DNA from 4 places in the Pseudoalteromonas sp. SaAl2 genome. Region 3 is predicted to be linked to each of the others. Evidence: predicted binding sites of a transcription regulator. Region 3 holds the regulator's gene; each other region holds the start of a gene.

Region 1 (4,215 bases), 1.8 Mb from region 3:
ATACCGGCAGTGATAGCACCATCACCAATTACCGCGACTGTTTTGCGACCTTTACCTTCTTTTTGTGCTGCAATAGACATACCAAGGGCAGCAGAAATAGAAGTGCTTGAATGACCCACACTGAAGGTGTCGTATGCACTCTCATCACGATATGGAAAAGGGTGCAAGCCATCCTTTTGGCGAATTGTGTGCATTTGGTCACGACGACCGGTAAGAATTTTATGTGGGTAGGCTTGATGGCCTACATCCCAAACTAATCGATCTTCAGGTGTATTATAGACATAATGTAAAGCTACAGTGAGTTCGACAGTTCCTAGGCCTGATGCTAAATGACCACTACTTTGCGACACTGAATTAAGTAAATAATCACGTAGCTCATCGCTAAATGCAGGTAGTTTGTCTTGCGCTAAATCACGCAGCTGGGCTGGTTCGTCAACCAAGCCTAATAATGGATACTTGCTACTATCAAGTGTCATGATTTTTAATACATCCTTCGCTAACCAGAAGTTATTATAACCCAATGTTACTCTGGTTTATTAGTTATTTTGTACGTCTTTAGCTGTTTGGTATTGAGCTATGCTTAATAATCGCGTTCAACAATATATTTGGCTAAATTTTCTAGTTGCTCAGTATCTGCATCTATTTTTGCTAAAGCTTCGAGTGCTTGATTTAATAGTTGTTGTGCTTTTTGTTTAGCCCCAGCAAGGCCTAGCAATGCCGGGTAGGTTGCTTTATTTGCTGCAATGTCCGAACCTTGTGGTTTTCCTAGAGTGAAGGTGTCACCTTCGACATCAAGAATATCGTCCTGTACCTGAAAAGCCAAGCCAATAGCATTGCCAAATATTGTCAATTGTTTCAGGGTTTGCTCATTAACACTCGGTGCGCTTAATGCTCCAAACGTTATTGCACAGTTTAATAATGCACCTGTTTTAAGTTTGTGGATTCTCTCAAGGGCAGCTAAATTGATTACTTGATCAGTGGCAGCTATATCCAACGCTTGTCCGCCTACCATACCTTCAATACCTGAAGCTTTACTTAATGCGGCAATCATTTTTACTTGTTGGTTCGCAGGTATTTTGAATTCATGGTTCGCGATTAAATCAAACGCTAATGTTTGTAAGGCATCACCAGCTAAAATAGCGTGTGCTTCACCATAAACTATATGGCAAGTAGGTCTACCTCGGCGAAGTTCATCATCATCCATTGCGGGTAAGTCATCGTGAACCAATGAGTAACTATGAATGCACTCAATTGCAGCCGCAAGGATGTCTAAATCTTGTTTGTTTGCACCAAGCATTTTTCCTGTGGCATAAACAAGAAAAGGACGGATACGTTTACCGCCATTTAAAATGCCGTAATGAGTGGCTTCTTTAATGCTATCTTCGGTATCAAGAGGCTGCGAAAAATATCGATTTAGTGTTGCTTCAACATCTTGTCGAGCAGATTTTATCTGTTGTTTTATTAGCACCGACTATTCCACATTATTATTAAAATTGCTTAACGCTGCCTGGGGATCATTACCCATTAAAATAGCCACTTTTTGTTCTGCTTGTTGGAGCTTATTAGACGATGCATTTGCTAAAGCTATTCCGCGTTCAAACTGTTTTAATGATTGTTCAAGCGATAAATCACCTTGCTCCATGTCTGTGACGATTACGGTTAATTCTTCAAGTGCTTGCTCGAAGCTCAAGTTTTCAGGTTTTTTAGTCGCCATAGTGGATTTTACTTAGATGAGATAAATGTGAGGCCAATTTTAGGGGGAATGCTAAACTAGGTCAAAGACTGATGCATTTTTTTTATGTATTTTCGTTTTATGGCGACATTTTAATTAGCTGAACCTAGGGTTAACCCTTGCGGGTTGGGGCAGTTTGATTAGAATGACACTATAATAGGCAGTAAACTTAAATCATTTATTTAACTAAATGATTTAAGTAATTCAATGTTTTGCCGATAAGCAGTTAATAATAAAAGTTTGTTACCTTAAGTAGCAAAATAGCAATTCCTCTGGAGGGGTAAGTGGATTTAGCAACCATTATAGGTATTCTCGGAGCAATTGGCTTAATCGTGATGTCGATGGTGCAAAGTAGTAACGGTGAAGTTGCTATGTTTTATAATACGCCATCAGTTGTCATTGTATTTGGTGGCTCGATTTTTATCGTATTGTCAAACTACACTATGGGTCAATTTTTAGGTATTGGTAAAGTGTGCGCTAAAGCGTTCATGTTTAAAATTGAATCTCCAGAAGAGTTGATTGAAAAAGCGGTAGAGCTGGCAGATTCAGCGCGCAAAGGCGGTTTTTTAGCCCTAGAAGAAGCTGAAATACCCAATGCATTTATGCGCAAAGGGGTTGATATGCTAGTTGATGGCCATGATGCAGATGTAGTAAGGGCGACTTTACAAAAGGATATTTCACTTACTACCACACGTCATGAATCCGGCGCAGGATTATTTAAAGCACTGGCAGATATAGCGCCCGCTATGGGAATGATTGGTACATTAATCGGTTTAGTAGCTATGCTTTCAAACATGGATGATCCTAAAGCGATTGGTCCTGCGATGGCTGTTGCGTTACTAACGACTTTATACGGCGCCTTTCTAGCTAATGTTATCGCCATTCCTATCCAAGTTAAATTAGAGCTGCGTAAAGAAGAAGAAGCAATGAACCAGCGCCTTATTCTAGATGCCGTACTGGGAATTCAAGATGGTCAAAATCCAAAAGTAATAGAAGGTATTTTGAAAAACTACCTTGCAGAGTCTAAACGCAATGTGGATACCGAGGAGTAAACATGTCTGAGCAAGAGTGTAAATGTCCACCTCCGGGTTTACCTGCTTGGATGGGCACATTTGCAGATTTGATGTCATTATTAATGTGTTTCTTTGTACTCTTGCTCGCATTTTCAGAAATGGATGTGCTTAAGTTCAAACAAATAGCTGGCTCGATGAAGTTTGCTTTTGGTGTGCAAAACAAAATAGAAGTTAAAGATATTCCTAAAGGAACCTCCGTGATAGCAATGGAGTTTACCCCAGGTAAACCAGAGCCTACACCAATTGAGACCATTCAACAGCAAACAGTTGAAATGACACAGCAAATGCTTGAGTTTCAAGCCGGGGATGAAAGTTCAGCGGGTGGTCGTCAAGAGCAGCGTGGTAATAAACGTGGTGGTGAGTCACAAAGTACAGCGCAGCAACAAGCATTAGATCAAGCCTCAGCTTCTGCAGATCAAGAACAAGTCAACGAACTGGTTAAAAAGATAGCTCAGCAATTAGAACAACAAATCATGGATGGCGCAATTGAACTTGAATCGCTAGGTCAGCAAATCATTATCCGCATTCGTGAAAATGGCTCATTTCCATCAGGGAGTGCTTTTTTACAGCCCCGGTTTAAGCCTATTATTCAAGACATAGCGACTTTATTAAAAGATGTACCCGGTGAAATTACGGTGTCAGGCCATACCGATGATTTCCAAGTATCTAATGAGCTATACACCAATAATTGGGATTTGTCTTCAAAACGAGCGGTCGCGGTTGCATCCGAAATGCAAAAAGCTCAGGGTTTTGATAAAAGCAGAATGGTTGTTGTAGGACATGCCGAAACTCGGCCGCTTGTGCCAAATGAATCAGATGCTGACAGGCGACGAAACCGCCGTGTAGAGATTTCCATAATGCAGGGCAAAGCCAAGGAATCCGATCCAATCGAAGTTAGGTAATGGTGCTTGGCAAAGTACCTATTTTAGCATAAAGTAAACACTTCTTAACAAGTGTAATGGAGTGACTTATGAAAAAGATTGATAAATATAGCTATATGCCGGGTAATGGTGATGGTGGTGATGACGATAAAACAGATTAAGGTAATTTGATTTTGCCTGATTGGTTTGTTGAAATTCGAATTTTTTTAAGTAACAGCTGGGTTTTTATTCTTAGCCCGGCGATCCTCATTTTTTACTTTCGTAAAGATTGGCCTGCATTTCGTTTTACGCTGATTACCGCTGCCTTCTTTTTGTATGGCACATTAATATATTCAACGCTTAGAGAGTTGGATGAACCTTACATTTGGCGTTATGTTGTCTGGGCATTTAATGATTTAGCGTGGATGGCTTTAATTGCATACCTAGGAATAAAAGATAAAGTCTATCTTTGGCAAAGTGTTCTTGGTCAGCTTATAGTCTTGGGGGCGCCTATCTTGCAGCTATTTCGTTTAGTTGATCGCCACCTATG
Region 2 (4,215 bases), 110 kb from region 3:
TTGGGTAGGTTGATTATTTCCGTGCTGTTGGTAACTAAACTGTTGGTTTCTCCTTTGCTGTTGAGCGACAACAGGAAACAACTCATCGCTGGTTACTTCGAGCGCTAAATTCGCATAATCAGGAGAGACCTTAACCATAAAAGCAGACTCTAAAACTGCTGCATCAATATAAATATCATCACTAATCAATAGTTGTTGTGAAGAAAGTACCACCGCTTGATTATTTACAAGGAGTCTGGCTGGTTTAGTGGCACTGAGTGAAAATAAATTACTTTGCTCAATAAACCACCCCGCTGCAGAGCCACTTGCCGTATCAACATTTATAGCAAGTTGTAATATTTCGACTAACCCAGATAAGCCAAGCAGGACTCCTTGCTCACTTTTTATTGCAAACACTTCACCAAGGTACATATCGTTGAGAGATAAAGAAAAAAGTAAAAATTCACCTGTCGCAATACGGTGCGTAGCAGGCTGGCTAGGTTCAACTGTAGCGGGCTGCAATGCAATGCCCTTCGAGTGAGGTTGATTTAATTTAGCTTGAATCGCTTTCAGCGTGCGCAGCACGTCATTTGGCTGCACAGTGCTTGCAAAGCAGTGTGAGCTTAACAGCATGAGGCCAATGGCCAATATACGAGTCACTTTAATAACTTAATATCGCTTAAAGCTATTCCCCTATAGCCAGAGTGTAAGAGGCAAAATCAACCGCCTTATATTCCTCAGCCCCTTCGTAATCGATTAGCACAACGCCATTTTCAGGTAACCGTTTATCTTTAAATAAACTGAGCGTTGCTATAGCTTTATCAACTTCAGGGTAAATACTTAAATTGCTAATTTCAGCAATTTTCTCTTGCCCACCCGATGCATTTTTAACATAAGCACTGAGCTTGCCATAGCTACTAAAGTTAGTATGTCGTTGCAATTGAACTTGAATTTTTGGCTTGGCTTGATCAGCACTTTTTACAATACTTGCCTGCGTAATAGTCACCTTAGGCTGCTCTGCTTGCTCACGATAAACAACGGGAATACTAAAGCTCATAATCATATTTATCTGTATTCCCGACTTCTGCTCTTTATTCTCATTAGGCAAAGCTTGAAACAATAAATGAGAACGATATTCGCCTGCCTGCAAACCTTTGGGTTTTCGGATAGCAATTTTAACGGTTTGTTTTTCACCCGGTGCTAAGGTCACTTGTTTTGGTGAAAGGCGTGTCATTGGCGATAAACTGTTTGCTGTTACTTGCGCTAAATTATTATAGCCGCCAGCTGGTAAAGCTTGTTTTTCACTCCAAACTACACGATACGTACGTTGTTCATCAGAGTTATTGATCACCGTGACTTTAGCACTGCGCTGACGATCGTCAAAAGTAACACGGGTAGGTGAAATCAATAAGTTTGCCAAGGCCATTTGGCTAAAAAATGCTGTTAGTAGCACACACATCACTGTTAATTTATTGAACATGTCAGTCCTTAGTAGTCAATCGAAATTTCTAAGTTGGTGGTTGAGGAGTAATCGCCATCAGAATAACTTTTACTGCTAGGCTTTGTTATTAAAGTGCCACCAATAAACACTTTAGCTTCACCAAAGTCATCAGTTGTGACTGACTTATTAGATAAACCATTTAGGCGTACTTCAAACTCGGCACTACTGCTGCCTTGTGTATTGTGCTGAACTGTTGCAGTGTTAACCAAGTTCATAGTCAAGCTTGTATTGGCTGGGAAATCAGTCAGTAATAGCTCAGCAGGGCGCCCCTTTTCAAGCACATAAATATTACCTAATGTATTTATGTCGCCGTCAGCTTTGATGATCACAGAGCTCGTGTTTGTATTGCTTGGTATAACCAAAGTACCAAAGTCAAGCGACTGCTGTTCTATACTCTTAGCAAGATAATTAGGGCTGTAAATTAAAGCACTTACAGCCACTGCATACGAAAGTAGGCGCATTAAATATGATTAATACGCAACTTCGATTTGAAAAGTACCAGCATACACACCATCAGCATACGGTTTAGTGGTTACCTTGCTAGATGTTTTTAATGTTGCACCAATATTAAACGATACGGTTCCATCCTGCCCCACTTGTAGGTTAGGTGTACCAGGCGTATAGGGAGCGTTATTATTATCCCCACTGGTGATCACATAATTCCAATCATCAATACTAAAATCAGGGCGGTCGGTATCTTGCCCATTTTCAAATTCTAAATTTGTTTTAGTTGGGTCAACAATTGTTAATACCGCACTTGGTACTGCGTCTGATACGGTGAAAGAGGCTGGCTCACCATCTTCAATAATCGCAAACAACGCATTAGCTGTATTCTTTTTACTCTCTGAAATAGGACTTGCGTCAGGAGTAGCGCTTACAATCAGCTCTGCAATCTCAACACCTGCGGGGTCGGCAACTGCACGTACCTTACCAAAGTTCAGGTCTGCATCTTTTGTTAATACAACTGCATTCTGTACCGTTACTTCTGCTCGAAAGGTCTCAGTTGCAGATATAGCACTAAAAGGCACAGCTAAAATACTTACAGCAAGAATTGAAAAAGATAATTTCATACTAAATCCTTATAAAAGATGGGACATTACCCTATGTTGCCCCTACCTTAGTTATTATCGACACTTAGAACAATTACTTTAAGCTTAATTACTGAAAAATAAGATAAGTCGGCTAAAAATTTTAAAGTGGCTGACCAATAAAAGGGGCACTTAAACATTTTTGCCCCATTTTTTGTGCTATTAAGCAAAAAGCATTAGCTTGCGTATAGTCTTCAAAAGGCCCTACCCGTAGACCATACAAAGTGACACCTTTATTTTGTCGCTCCGTCATTACAAACCCTAATTGACTAAATGCCTGAGGGTATTCACGATAAAGGCGAGCGATTTGCGATTTTACCAGTTGCGGTTTTAAATAAAGCCCTAATTGTGCGCCAGGTAATGCGTCGTTTAAAAGATTAGGCGGTTGATTAGTCGTTGTTGGGATTGTATTGCCTTGAGGTTGTACAGCCATATTATTTGTTTGATGCACCACATCAATGCTATCTGAGCGAAGCTCTACTGGGGTTTGCGCTAATTGAGAGTTTGACGATAGCGCCATAATTAACAGCTTTAGGTCGCCTTCCATTTCAGCCAAACGGCTTATACTATCTTGTTGCTGCTGCCATTGTTCAACGTATTCTTTAACTTGAGAGTCAGAAATAAGCGAAGATTTATTGTCAATTTGGTTATTATTGTTATTAGCGCAGCCACTTAAAGCGGTTGTTACTAAGATTAGAGCTGGCAAAACACGCTGTTTTATCTGCATTTTCAATTAGCTTTTAGAGAACAATATAGTTTATTTTAAGCAAAAAAAGTGCCACTTGGGCACTTTTTTTAAAACATTATATAAATGAACTTATTTTACTAAGTCTTTAATAAATTTACTTAAATCATCTTTAAACTCATCACGACGAAGGGCAAACTCGATTGTCGCTTTTAAATAACCCAATTTACTACCGCAATCATGGCTACGGCCTTTAATCGCGTAAGCAGCAACAGCTTCTTTATCCATCAGCATAGCAATAGCGTCAGTTAATTGAATTTCATCGCCTGCGCCTGCGGGGGTTTTAGCGAGTAGTGGCCAAATATTTTTACTTAAAACATAACGGCCAACAACAGCAAGATTTGACGGGGCTTTATTTACAGGAGGCTTTTCAACCATATTTAAAATACGCGCGTTTTGACCTTGGGTGATTTTTTCATCGCCTAAGTCAACTACACCAAACTTGTTTACGTCTTGCATTGGTACTGGTTCAACCATTATTTGGCTTTCACCGGTTTGCTCAAAGTGAGTGATCATCTCAGCAAGGTTATCTTTTTCAAGATTACTTTCATAATCATCAATGATCACGTCTGGTAATATCACCACAAAAGGTTCATCACCAATAATCGGTGCCGCACAGTTAATTGCATGACCAAGACCTTTTGCTTCACCTTGACGTACATGAATAATCGTTACATCTTTAGGGCAGATAGCTTGCACTTCGGCCAATAATTGCCGCTTTACACGCTTTTCAAGCGTGGCTTCTAACTCAAAGCTGGTATCAAAATGGTTTTCAATTGAATTTTTACTTGAGTGCGTAACCAAAACAATTTCTTTAACGCCAGCAGCAATCGCTTCGCTAACTACATATTGAATTAGCGGACGGTCAACAACGGGTAGCATTTCTTTTGGTATAGCCTTTG
Region 3 (4,215 bases):
ATAAACGACTAGTATTAATTGATACTGCGGGTATGAGCCAACGTGATTTACGTTTAACAGAGCAGTTAAATACATTAATGCGTAATCAACGCGTAGATATTCGTAATTATTTAGTATTAAGCGCAACAGCACAAATTAACGTATTGCAAGAAACCGTTAGGCACTTTAAGAAAGTGCAATTAAGTGGCTGTATTTTCACCAAATTGGATGAATCACTAAGTTTAGGTGAGATTATTAGCGTAGCGATTCAAAATCGTCTTCCAATAGGGTATCTTACTAATGGTCAACGTGTTCCAGAGGACATTCGTGTCGCTAATGCAGAGAAATTAGTAAAAAAAGCGGAACAATTGTATTTAAAAAGAACAAAAGCACAACATTCACGACGTCAAGCAGTGGCGTCAAGCACAGTAGGGATGTATGATTAACACAGTATTAGATCAAGCAAGTGGCCTGCGAAAAATGAGTCAAAACAATAATAACGGTGTAAAAGTTATCGCTGTAACTGGTGGTAAGGGCGGTGTTGGTAAAACCAACGTGTCATTAAACACTGCAATCGCGCTTGGCCAGCTAGGCAATAGAGTTTTAGTACTGGATGCCGACTTAGGTTTAGCAAATTGTGATGTGATGCTTGGTTTACGTGTAGAGCGTAACTTATCCCATGTTTTATCGGGTGAATGCGAGTTAGATGAAATTTTAGTAGAAGGCCCCGCAGGCATAAAAATAGTTCCCGCGACGTCCGGTTCACAAAGCATGGTGGAATTATCCCCGTCTGAGCATGCTGGTCTTATCCGTGCTTTCAGTGAATTAAACACTGAATTTGATATTTTAATTGTTGATACCGCTGCCGGTATTTCTGACATGGTGTTGAGTTTTTCTCGTGCAGCACAAGATGTTATGGTTGTTGTATGCGACGAACCTACCTCAATCACCGATGCTTATGCCCTCATAAAGGTCCTTAGTCGTGAGCATGGTGTTTATAAATTTAAAATAGTTGCCAATATGGTTCGTAGCATGCGTGAAGGCCATGAACTATTTGCTAAATTATCTAAAGTAACTGATCGATTTTTAGATGTCTCTATGGAGTTGGTTGCTACCGTTCCTTACGATGAAAACATGCGTAAATCTACCCGCCGCCAAAAAGTAATTGTTGAATTATTTCCAAATTCTCCAGCGGCAGTTGCCTTTAAAACTTTGGCGACAAAAGCAGTTAAATGGCCAATACCTAATCAACCTTCAGGCCATTTAGAGTTTTTCATAGAAAAATTAGTAAACGGCTAACTATGACAGCGTCGGTGAGCAAAGCGATGGGCTATCAATCCACAGCAAATTTAAATGCAATAGTTGAAAAGCACGCGTCGCTGGTGAAGAAAGTGGCGTGTCACCTAATTGCACGTTTACCACCGAGTGTACAGCTAGATGATTTAATTCAATCAGGCATGATAGGCTTGATCGAAGCGTCGAAAAACTTTGATGCTGCAAAAGGTGCCAGTTTTGAGACCTTTGCAGGTATTCGCATTCGTGGTGCAATGCTTGATGAAATGCGCCGTGGTGATTGGGCCCCTCGTTCAGTTCACCGCAATAGCCGTATGGTTGCAGAAGCAATTACAGAATTAGAAAGTCAATATAATCGTGAGCCTAAGGATAGTGAAGTTGCTGAAAAACTTGATATTACGCTAGATGAGTACCATCATATTCTAAGTGATGTAAACTCAAGCAAAGTTCTGGGTATCGAAGACTTAGGGGTTGATGAAGATGTTATAACCCCAGTTGGGCAAGACTTAGCACTGGACAAGCCCTTTAATAACGTTAAGAATGAACGTTTTAATGAATCCTTGTTAGCAGCAATTAAGTCGCTACCAGAGCGTGATGGACTTGTTCTTTCGCTCTATTACAACGATGAAATGAATTTAAAAGAAATTGGGCACATACTCGATGTTAGCGAGTCGCGTGTGAGCCAGATACATGGTCAGGCGATGATTAAGCTAAAAGCAAAAATCAATGACTGGATAAATTAGTAGTAAGTAAATATAGGTTCAGACCTCACCGGAGGATGTTTTGGATAAAAACATGAAAATTCTTGTTGTTGATGATTTTTCGACGATGAGACGTATTATCAAAAATCTGTTAAGAGATTTAGGTTTTACTAATGTGCAAGAAGCTGATGATGGTTCAACAGCTTTACCAATGCTACAAAATCAAGAATTTGATTTCGTAGTGACTGATTGGAATATGCCAGGTATGCAAGGTATTGATTTATTACGTGCGATCAGAGCTGATGACACGCTTAAACATATCCCTGTGCTGATGGTAACAGCAGAAGCTAAAAAAGAACAAATTGTTGCTGCTGCTCAAGCCGGCGTTAATGGCTACATCGTAAAACCTTTTACTGCTGCAACACTTAAAACCAAATTGGAAAAAGTGTTTGAGCGCCTAGGCTAATTAATAGGAGAGGCTTATGTCAGCACCTGCTGCGCCTCAGATCACTTTAGAACAAGCCCGTCAGCTTGTTGTTCATCTTGAAAACGGTGAGCAAGATAAAGCTGATCAGCTCATCCTTGATGCGGCGACAAAAGAGCAATCAGAACTTTTTGCTGAAGTTGGTAAATTAACCCGCCAACTTCATGACGCGTTGAAGAATTTTGAACTCGATACGCGACTCTCAGACTTAACAACTGATGCAATTCCTGACGCAAAGCAGCGTTTAAATTATGTTATGGAAATGACAGAAAATGCTGCTAATAAAACCATGGATGCAGTTGAAGCCAGTTTGCCATTAGCACAAGGGTTAGCCGATGAAATCGCGCAGATAAAGCCGACTTGGGACCGTTTAATGAGTCGTGAGATTGAGCTCGGTGAATTTAAAGCACTGTGTCATAGTTTAGATAAATTCATGAACCACTCCCACACCAAGACTGACGAACCGCAAGGTCTAATGACTAATGTGTTAATGGCGCAAGATTATCAAGACTTAACAGGGCAAGTGATCCGCCGCGTAATTGACTTAGTTAGAGAAGTTGAAGATAGTTTAATACATTTATTGACTGCATTTGGTAGTCATGAAATTGGCGAAGCTAAGACTAGAATAGCAGCTATAGAAGAAATACCGCCTGCAAAAACGACATTAGCAGGTCCTGAAGGGCCAATTATTGATAAAGAGTCGCGAGATGATGTTGTCAATGGGCAAGATGATGTTGACGATTTACTGTCAAGTTTGGGCTTCTAAGAGGAGAGCACTGCATGAGCTTTGAAGTCGATGAAGATATTTTACAAGATTTCCTAGTTGAAGCTGGAGAAATTCTTGAGCTTTTATCAGAACAGCTAGTAGAACTTGAAAATAATCCAGATGATACCGAGTTACTAAATGCTATTTTCCGTGGTTTTCATACCGTAAAAGGTGGTGCGGGTTTCTTAAGTATGACAGAGCTGGTAGATGCTTGTCATGGTGCAGAGAACGTATTTGATTTACTGCGCCAGGGCGTTCGTACAGTTAACTCAGAGCTCATGGATGTTATATTACAAGCGCTCGATACAATAAATGAAATGTTTGCGACGATACAAAATCGCGAACAACCAGAGCCTGCCGATCCTGAATTACTCGCTATCTTACACAAATTAAGTCAGCCGCCCAGTGCCGATGAAGAGCCCGCTCTAAACACGCCAACGCAAGAGCCTGTGACAGTCGTAGAAGAACCAAGCTCAGCAATCGATGAAGATGATCCTTTTGCTTTTGATATGCTGTTCAATGGTCAAGTCGACGACAAGCCAGAAGACGCGCATATTGATGAAATCACAGAAGATGAGTTTGAAAGCTTATTAGATGAATTACACGGCAAAGGGCAAAGTCCGGTAACAGATACCAGTGCTGCAGCTCAAGAGAGTACCAATAGCAGTGATATCACCGATGATGAATTTGATAGCTTACTTGATGAATTGCACGGGGTAGGTAACTTTGGTGCAGTAAACCCTGCTCCAACTCAAGAAGCACCTAAAACTGCTGAAGTGAAAAATGTTACGGTGAGCTCTGCATCAGACGATGAAATCAGTGATGACGAATTCGAAGCGTTACTTGATGAGTTGCATGGCAAAGGTACTGCACCTAAAGCTCTTGCTACCGATAATGTAGAAGCTGATGCACCTAAACCTGCTACAGATGCGCCAAAACCTGAAGTGAAGGTTGAAAAACCTGCACAAGTAAACAAGCCTCAACCTGCAGCA
Region 4 (4,215 bases), 130 kb from region 3:
ATTGAAACAAGCCATTCTTGACGCAAAAAAAGCGGCAGGTGATGGTGCAAAAGTAATTTATATGTCCCCGCAAGGGCGCAAATTAGATCAGCAAGGGGCGAGCGAACTCGCAAACTCTGAAAAGCTGATTTTGATTGCCGGTCGCTATGAAGGTATAGACGAGAGAATAATAGAGTCATATGTTGACGAAGAATGGTCAATTGGTGATTTTATTTTGAGTGGTGGTGAACTACCAGCCATGACATTAATTGACGCAGTAGCGCGATTAGTGCCAGGTGTGTTGGGGCATAACCAATCAGCAGAGCAAGATTCATTTTCGGATGGCTTGCTAGATTGTCCTCACTATACACGGCCAGAAACATTGGACGACAAACAGGTTCCTGCTGTATTACTCAGTGGAAACCACCAAGAGATAGCTAAATGGCGGCAAATGCAGTCACTAGGCAGAACTTGGTTACGACGTCCTGACTTGTTGCATAACCTAGCTCTGACTGAGGAGCAAGCGGTATTACTCGCAAAATTTCAGCAAGAGTACCAAAAAGCTTGTGGCTAGAAGACAGTTACACCTAGGAAAGTGAGAAACATAATGGCAAAAGTAAACCAAAATATTATTAAAGCGCTTGAAAATGAGCAGCTTAAAACAGACGTACCAGCATTCGGCCCTGGTGATACAGTAGTTGTACAGGTACGTGTAAAAGAAGGTGCTAAAGAGCGTCTACAGGCCTTTGAAGGTGTTGTAATCGCTAAGCGTAATCGTGGTCTTCACTCAGCATTCACAGTTCGTAAAATCTCGAGCGGTGAAGGTGTTGAGCGTGTATTCCAAACGCACAGCCCTCTTATCGATAGCGTAGCAGTTAAGCGTCGCGGTGCAGTTCGCCGTGCTAAGCTTTACTATCTACGTGAGCGTTCTGGTAAATCTGCACGTATTAGAGAAAAACTTAACTAATACGCGCTGTTTATCAACGCAGATAAAACAGGTTGTAGCCCTCGGGTTACAACCTGTTTTGGTTTTTGGGGTGCTTAAGGGAGAGTTAGCAAGAGTAAAGTAGTCAAGTAAACCACATCTATTCCGTCAATTAATATCCACTCAATATGTAATACGCTTTTAAGTCGTATTTTATCCCCGTCCATTTTTAAATTAGAACCAACCAGTGTCTCAAATGTAAACTCAGCCTCAGAGGCCGTGTGAGGCAGATTTACAGATTAAAATAATCGTAAGATAGAATATAGCAAACTAGGCATAGAAAGGCTTAGGGTGGTTTTGATGGCGCTAAAATAAACGTGTTTTAATTATTTAATCGCAGTGCGGATCAATAAGTAATTAGTCTAAAAATAGAGCGAGAGATGTACTAAATAGTTAATTAATTTTGAGATGTAAAATATAAGATGAAGATTAAAGTTGGTAGTACTGAGTAGAAAAGTGGTGGAGGGAGCTGGATTCGAACCAGCGAAGGCTGAGCCGTCAGATTTACAGTCTGATCCCTTTGGCCGCTCGGGAACCCCTCCACACTATTTTGTTACATTTGGCCCCACTTAACTTAGCGGTAAGAAAAGTGGTGGAGGGAGCTGGATTCGAACCAGCGAAGGCTGAGCCGTCAGATTTACAGTCTGATCCCTTTGGCCGCTCGGGAACCCCTCCAATGCAACGGCGCCGATAATAGCAAACTTATTATTTAAGTAAAGAAAAAAGCTAAAGAAATATCAAATAATGCCGATAAATATCTATTCATGAACATAATCGGCTAAAGTCTATGCAAATCGATGGATTGTTAATCACAGAGAGTCAGCTCGACAATCGCCTCGCGAAAAGCGTGAGTGAATCGCGTCGTGGCGAGTTTGCGTTACTTTTAGCAATGCTATCGCATGATGCCCTAGATTTTAGTCAGTTTCATTTACCAAAAACCCCATTTGGTGCTGATGCAAAAGAATGTGATGAATCCCAGCTACGCGCTGAATTAGGGGCCGGACCTAAACAACCACTTGCCCCAGATGAGTTTGATATGCTCATTGGTGAACATAACGCGCAACGTTTGCAACAAGCAGGCATGAGTGACATACGCTTACGTAGTTGTTTATCACCAGAGCCACTTGCTATTCGTGATGATAAAAATCACATCCCACTTCATATTATTGATAACTGTGAGCCAGTCGTTCGTAAGCGCCACTTTGATAAAGAAACCCAACTAGATAACCCCCAGATGGACGCAGCAGCCTTTTATGATAGCCTCAATAATGATGCCCTACATCAGCCCCTTCACTTAGCGCAAGCATGACACTGTATTGTAATAATTAGTCGTTAAAGTAATTTATTTCGTTAAGTGTAAAAAAAGCACCCAAATTTATATGCAGTTGCTATAATGCCCTTAAATGGGATTCAAAAATGCCATTATCATTAAACCAAGGTAATTTAGGAAAGTAATGAAGAAAACATTCACGCTGAATCACGAGAAAATCAAATACCCTCGCATGGTCGACGCTGCAAAGCATGAAGTGAAAAAATATTTGAAAAGAGAGCGTAACAAAACGTTACCGTTCGATGCTGATTATTGGGCATTTGATTGTAAATTTGGCAACACAGCCGAAGATGCACAGGTTGTGCATGTTGCTGAGATTAATAATTGTATCAGCGAAATTGAAAAGCAGGGTTTATCGTCTTTTTATGTTGAAATCATTGCAAGGCCAGCACAGCGCCAGTCACATGATTTTGATGACGAAGCAGATGATTAAGCAATAACTTGCTTTCACTGCTAGATAAATGGGCTTGAGTGCCCATTTTTTGTGCCTGAAATAAAACCGAGTTTAGGGTAAGCGTGTGAAAAATTAAAAAGGAATTGATATGCTCATTAGAATTTTACCGGTGTTAGTTTTGAGCTCGCTGCTTCCATTCTCAGTAATGGCCAAACAAAGCTGTGGCTTTACTAAAAACAATAGCCACCCCCTCAATGAGAGTGACTGGCGCTATGCGACAGATCCTCACGGTAGTACAGCATCCATTAAAAAAGCATTACTACACGAAGAGCAAGTATGGGTAGCTTTTAATAGGGTGCGACGAGTCGACGCTAAAAATAACTCCTGGGTTGAATTGATTTACGACTTACCGAATAAAACCCTCGCAGGTCAATCAGGCATTATGCTTGAATACAAAAGTAGTACCGATCTCGTCGTTAAACTATCGCAACAAGATTATGGTGGTGAGGGTGATAAAAGTTACGCTCATTATCAATATACATTGCCGGCACAAACTCATTGGCAAACTAAATGTATTAATCTGAGCGACTTTTCTCGTCCGAGCTGGACGCCTGCCAGCTCAGTAGATAAAGGTATAATAAAAGAGCATGTTGGCGCAATTTATTTAGTGCCAGATTTAAAGGATGCAGTGGGTGGCAAAGCGGTAGTTGCAGTTAAAAATATCAGTATTAGGCCTTAACTTATCTGCGATAATGAGTCATAGCCGCACAGATACGGTGCAACATGGCTCATTGTTTTCACTTTTTTAAAGTTAACCACCTGATTTATTTGAACTTGATAAAGTTGGTTCTGTTATTGCTGGATCCCATATACAGCGGTTTGGAGAAGCAACTATGGCAAGAATGAGTTACATAACTAGTGTTGAGCGTTATCAAGAATATCAAACAGTGATCCATGATTTACTAAACTCGATTCTCGCAACCTTGGAAGATGGCATTAAAAAGCAGCAAGATAACCGTTTGCTGGTAGCTCAATATCCGTTTTTAGAATTACAATATTGCTTAGATAAAGATGGTTTACAACAAGGTGATAACGTTTGTTTTAAACGTGAGTATATGAAAGTGCTTAATAACAAAGGGAACGCGCAAGATTTAAGTGATCGTCCTTACTTTCAAGAAATTCTCGCACATCAGCAAACCTGCTTTACTGCGCCTTATATCTCGATTGCCACGCAACACTTATGTATTTCAGCTATAAAGCCACTTCGCTCAGCTAAAACACAGGAAAGTTACTTAGTTGTTGATGTATGTTTGACTCAATTGATTGAGTTTATAATGGGTGATCGTACACGCGCAAATATGACACCATTTTTTAAAGCGGGTTACGGCGTTATTGTTAGTTGTCTGTTTTGTTTGGTGCTGTTCTTACTCTATAAAGTCTTTGGTGATATATACAATTTACTATTTACCAGCTCCCAAGCAGATGATCCATTAGAGCCATTTAGTATCATTATTTTTATAACACTTG

The links. Region 3 encodes FliA, which starts transcription of late flagellar genes. Its sites were predicted from a motif close to CTAAAGNTNNNNNNNNNNNNGCCGATA; they were not measured.
Region 1: pomA (flagellar motor protein PomA) is a predicted target of FliA. The motif match lies at 1,927-1,953, and genes of this name have one in related genera.
Region 2: ACU8V8_RS03080 (DUF4402 domain-containing protein) is a predicted target of FliA. The motif match lies at 2,606-2,632, and genes of this name have one in related genera.
Region 4: ACU8V8_RS04265 (VC2046/SO_2500 family protein) is a predicted target of FliA. The motif match lies at 1,691-1,717, and genes of this name have one in related genera.

What each region holds. Positions count from the first base shown of each region.
Region 1 covers NZ_CM129605.1:2,731,499-2,735,713, reverse strand. The annotation lists gene dxs (1-deoxy-D-xylulose-5-phosphate synthase) at 1-476, opposite strand, end outside; gene ispA ((2E,6E)-farnesyl diphosphate synthase) at 581-1,468, opposite strand; gene ACU8V8_RS12930 (exodeoxyribonuclease VII small subunit) at 1,472-1,714, opposite strand; gene pomA (flagellar motor protein PomA) at 2,017-2,784, shown strand; gene ACU8V8_RS12920 (flagellar motor protein MotB) at 2,787-3,707, shown strand; gene ACU8V8_RS12915 (hypothetical protein) at 3,860-4,215, shown strand, end outside.
Region 2 covers NZ_CM129605.1:649,807-654,021, reverse strand. The annotation lists gene ACU8V8_RS03095 (MSCRAMM family protein) at 1-639, opposite strand, end outside; gene ACU8V8_RS03090 (fimbrial biogenesis chaperone) at 665-1,459, opposite strand; gene ACU8V8_RS03085 (DUF4402 domain-containing protein) at 1,468-1,941, opposite strand; gene ACU8V8_RS03080 (DUF4402 domain-containing protein) at 1,951-2,550, opposite strand; gene ACU8V8_RS03075 (SPOR domain-containing protein) at 2,672-3,295, opposite strand; gene galU (UTP--glucose-1-phosphate uridylyltransferase GalU) at 3,386-4,215, opposite strand, start outside.
Region 3 covers NZ_CM129605.1:759,001-763,215, forward strand. The annotation lists gene flhF (flagellar biosynthesis protein FlhF) at 1-425, shown strand, start outside; gene ACU8V8_RS03565 (MinD/ParA family ATP-binding protein) at 418-1,278, shown strand; gene ACU8V8_RS03570 (RNA polymerase sigma factor FliA) at 1,305-2,015, shown strand; gene cheY (chemotaxis response regulator CheY) at 2,056-2,439, shown strand; gene ACU8V8_RS03580 (protein phosphatase CheZ) at 2,456-3,223, shown strand; gene ACU8V8_RS03585 (chemotaxis protein CheA) at 3,238-4,215, shown strand, end outside.
Region 4 covers NZ_CM129605.1:890,481-894,695, forward strand. The annotation lists gene trmD (tRNA (guanosine(37)-N1)-methyltransferase TrmD) at 1-553, shown strand, start outside; gene rplS (50S ribosomal protein L19) at 587-946, shown strand; tRNA gene ACU8V8_RS04255 (tRNA-Tyr) at 1,422-1,506, opposite strand; tRNA gene ACU8V8_RS04260 (tRNA-Tyr) at 1,555-1,639, opposite strand; gene ACU8V8_RS04265 (VC2046/SO_2500 family protein) at 1,752-2,273, shown strand; gene ACU8V8_RS04270 (DUF6172 family protein) at 2,419-2,727, shown strand; gene ACU8V8_RS04275 (hypothetical protein) at 2,837-3,427, shown strand; gene ACU8V8_RS04280 (general glycosylation pathway protein) at 3,582-4,215, shown strand, end outside.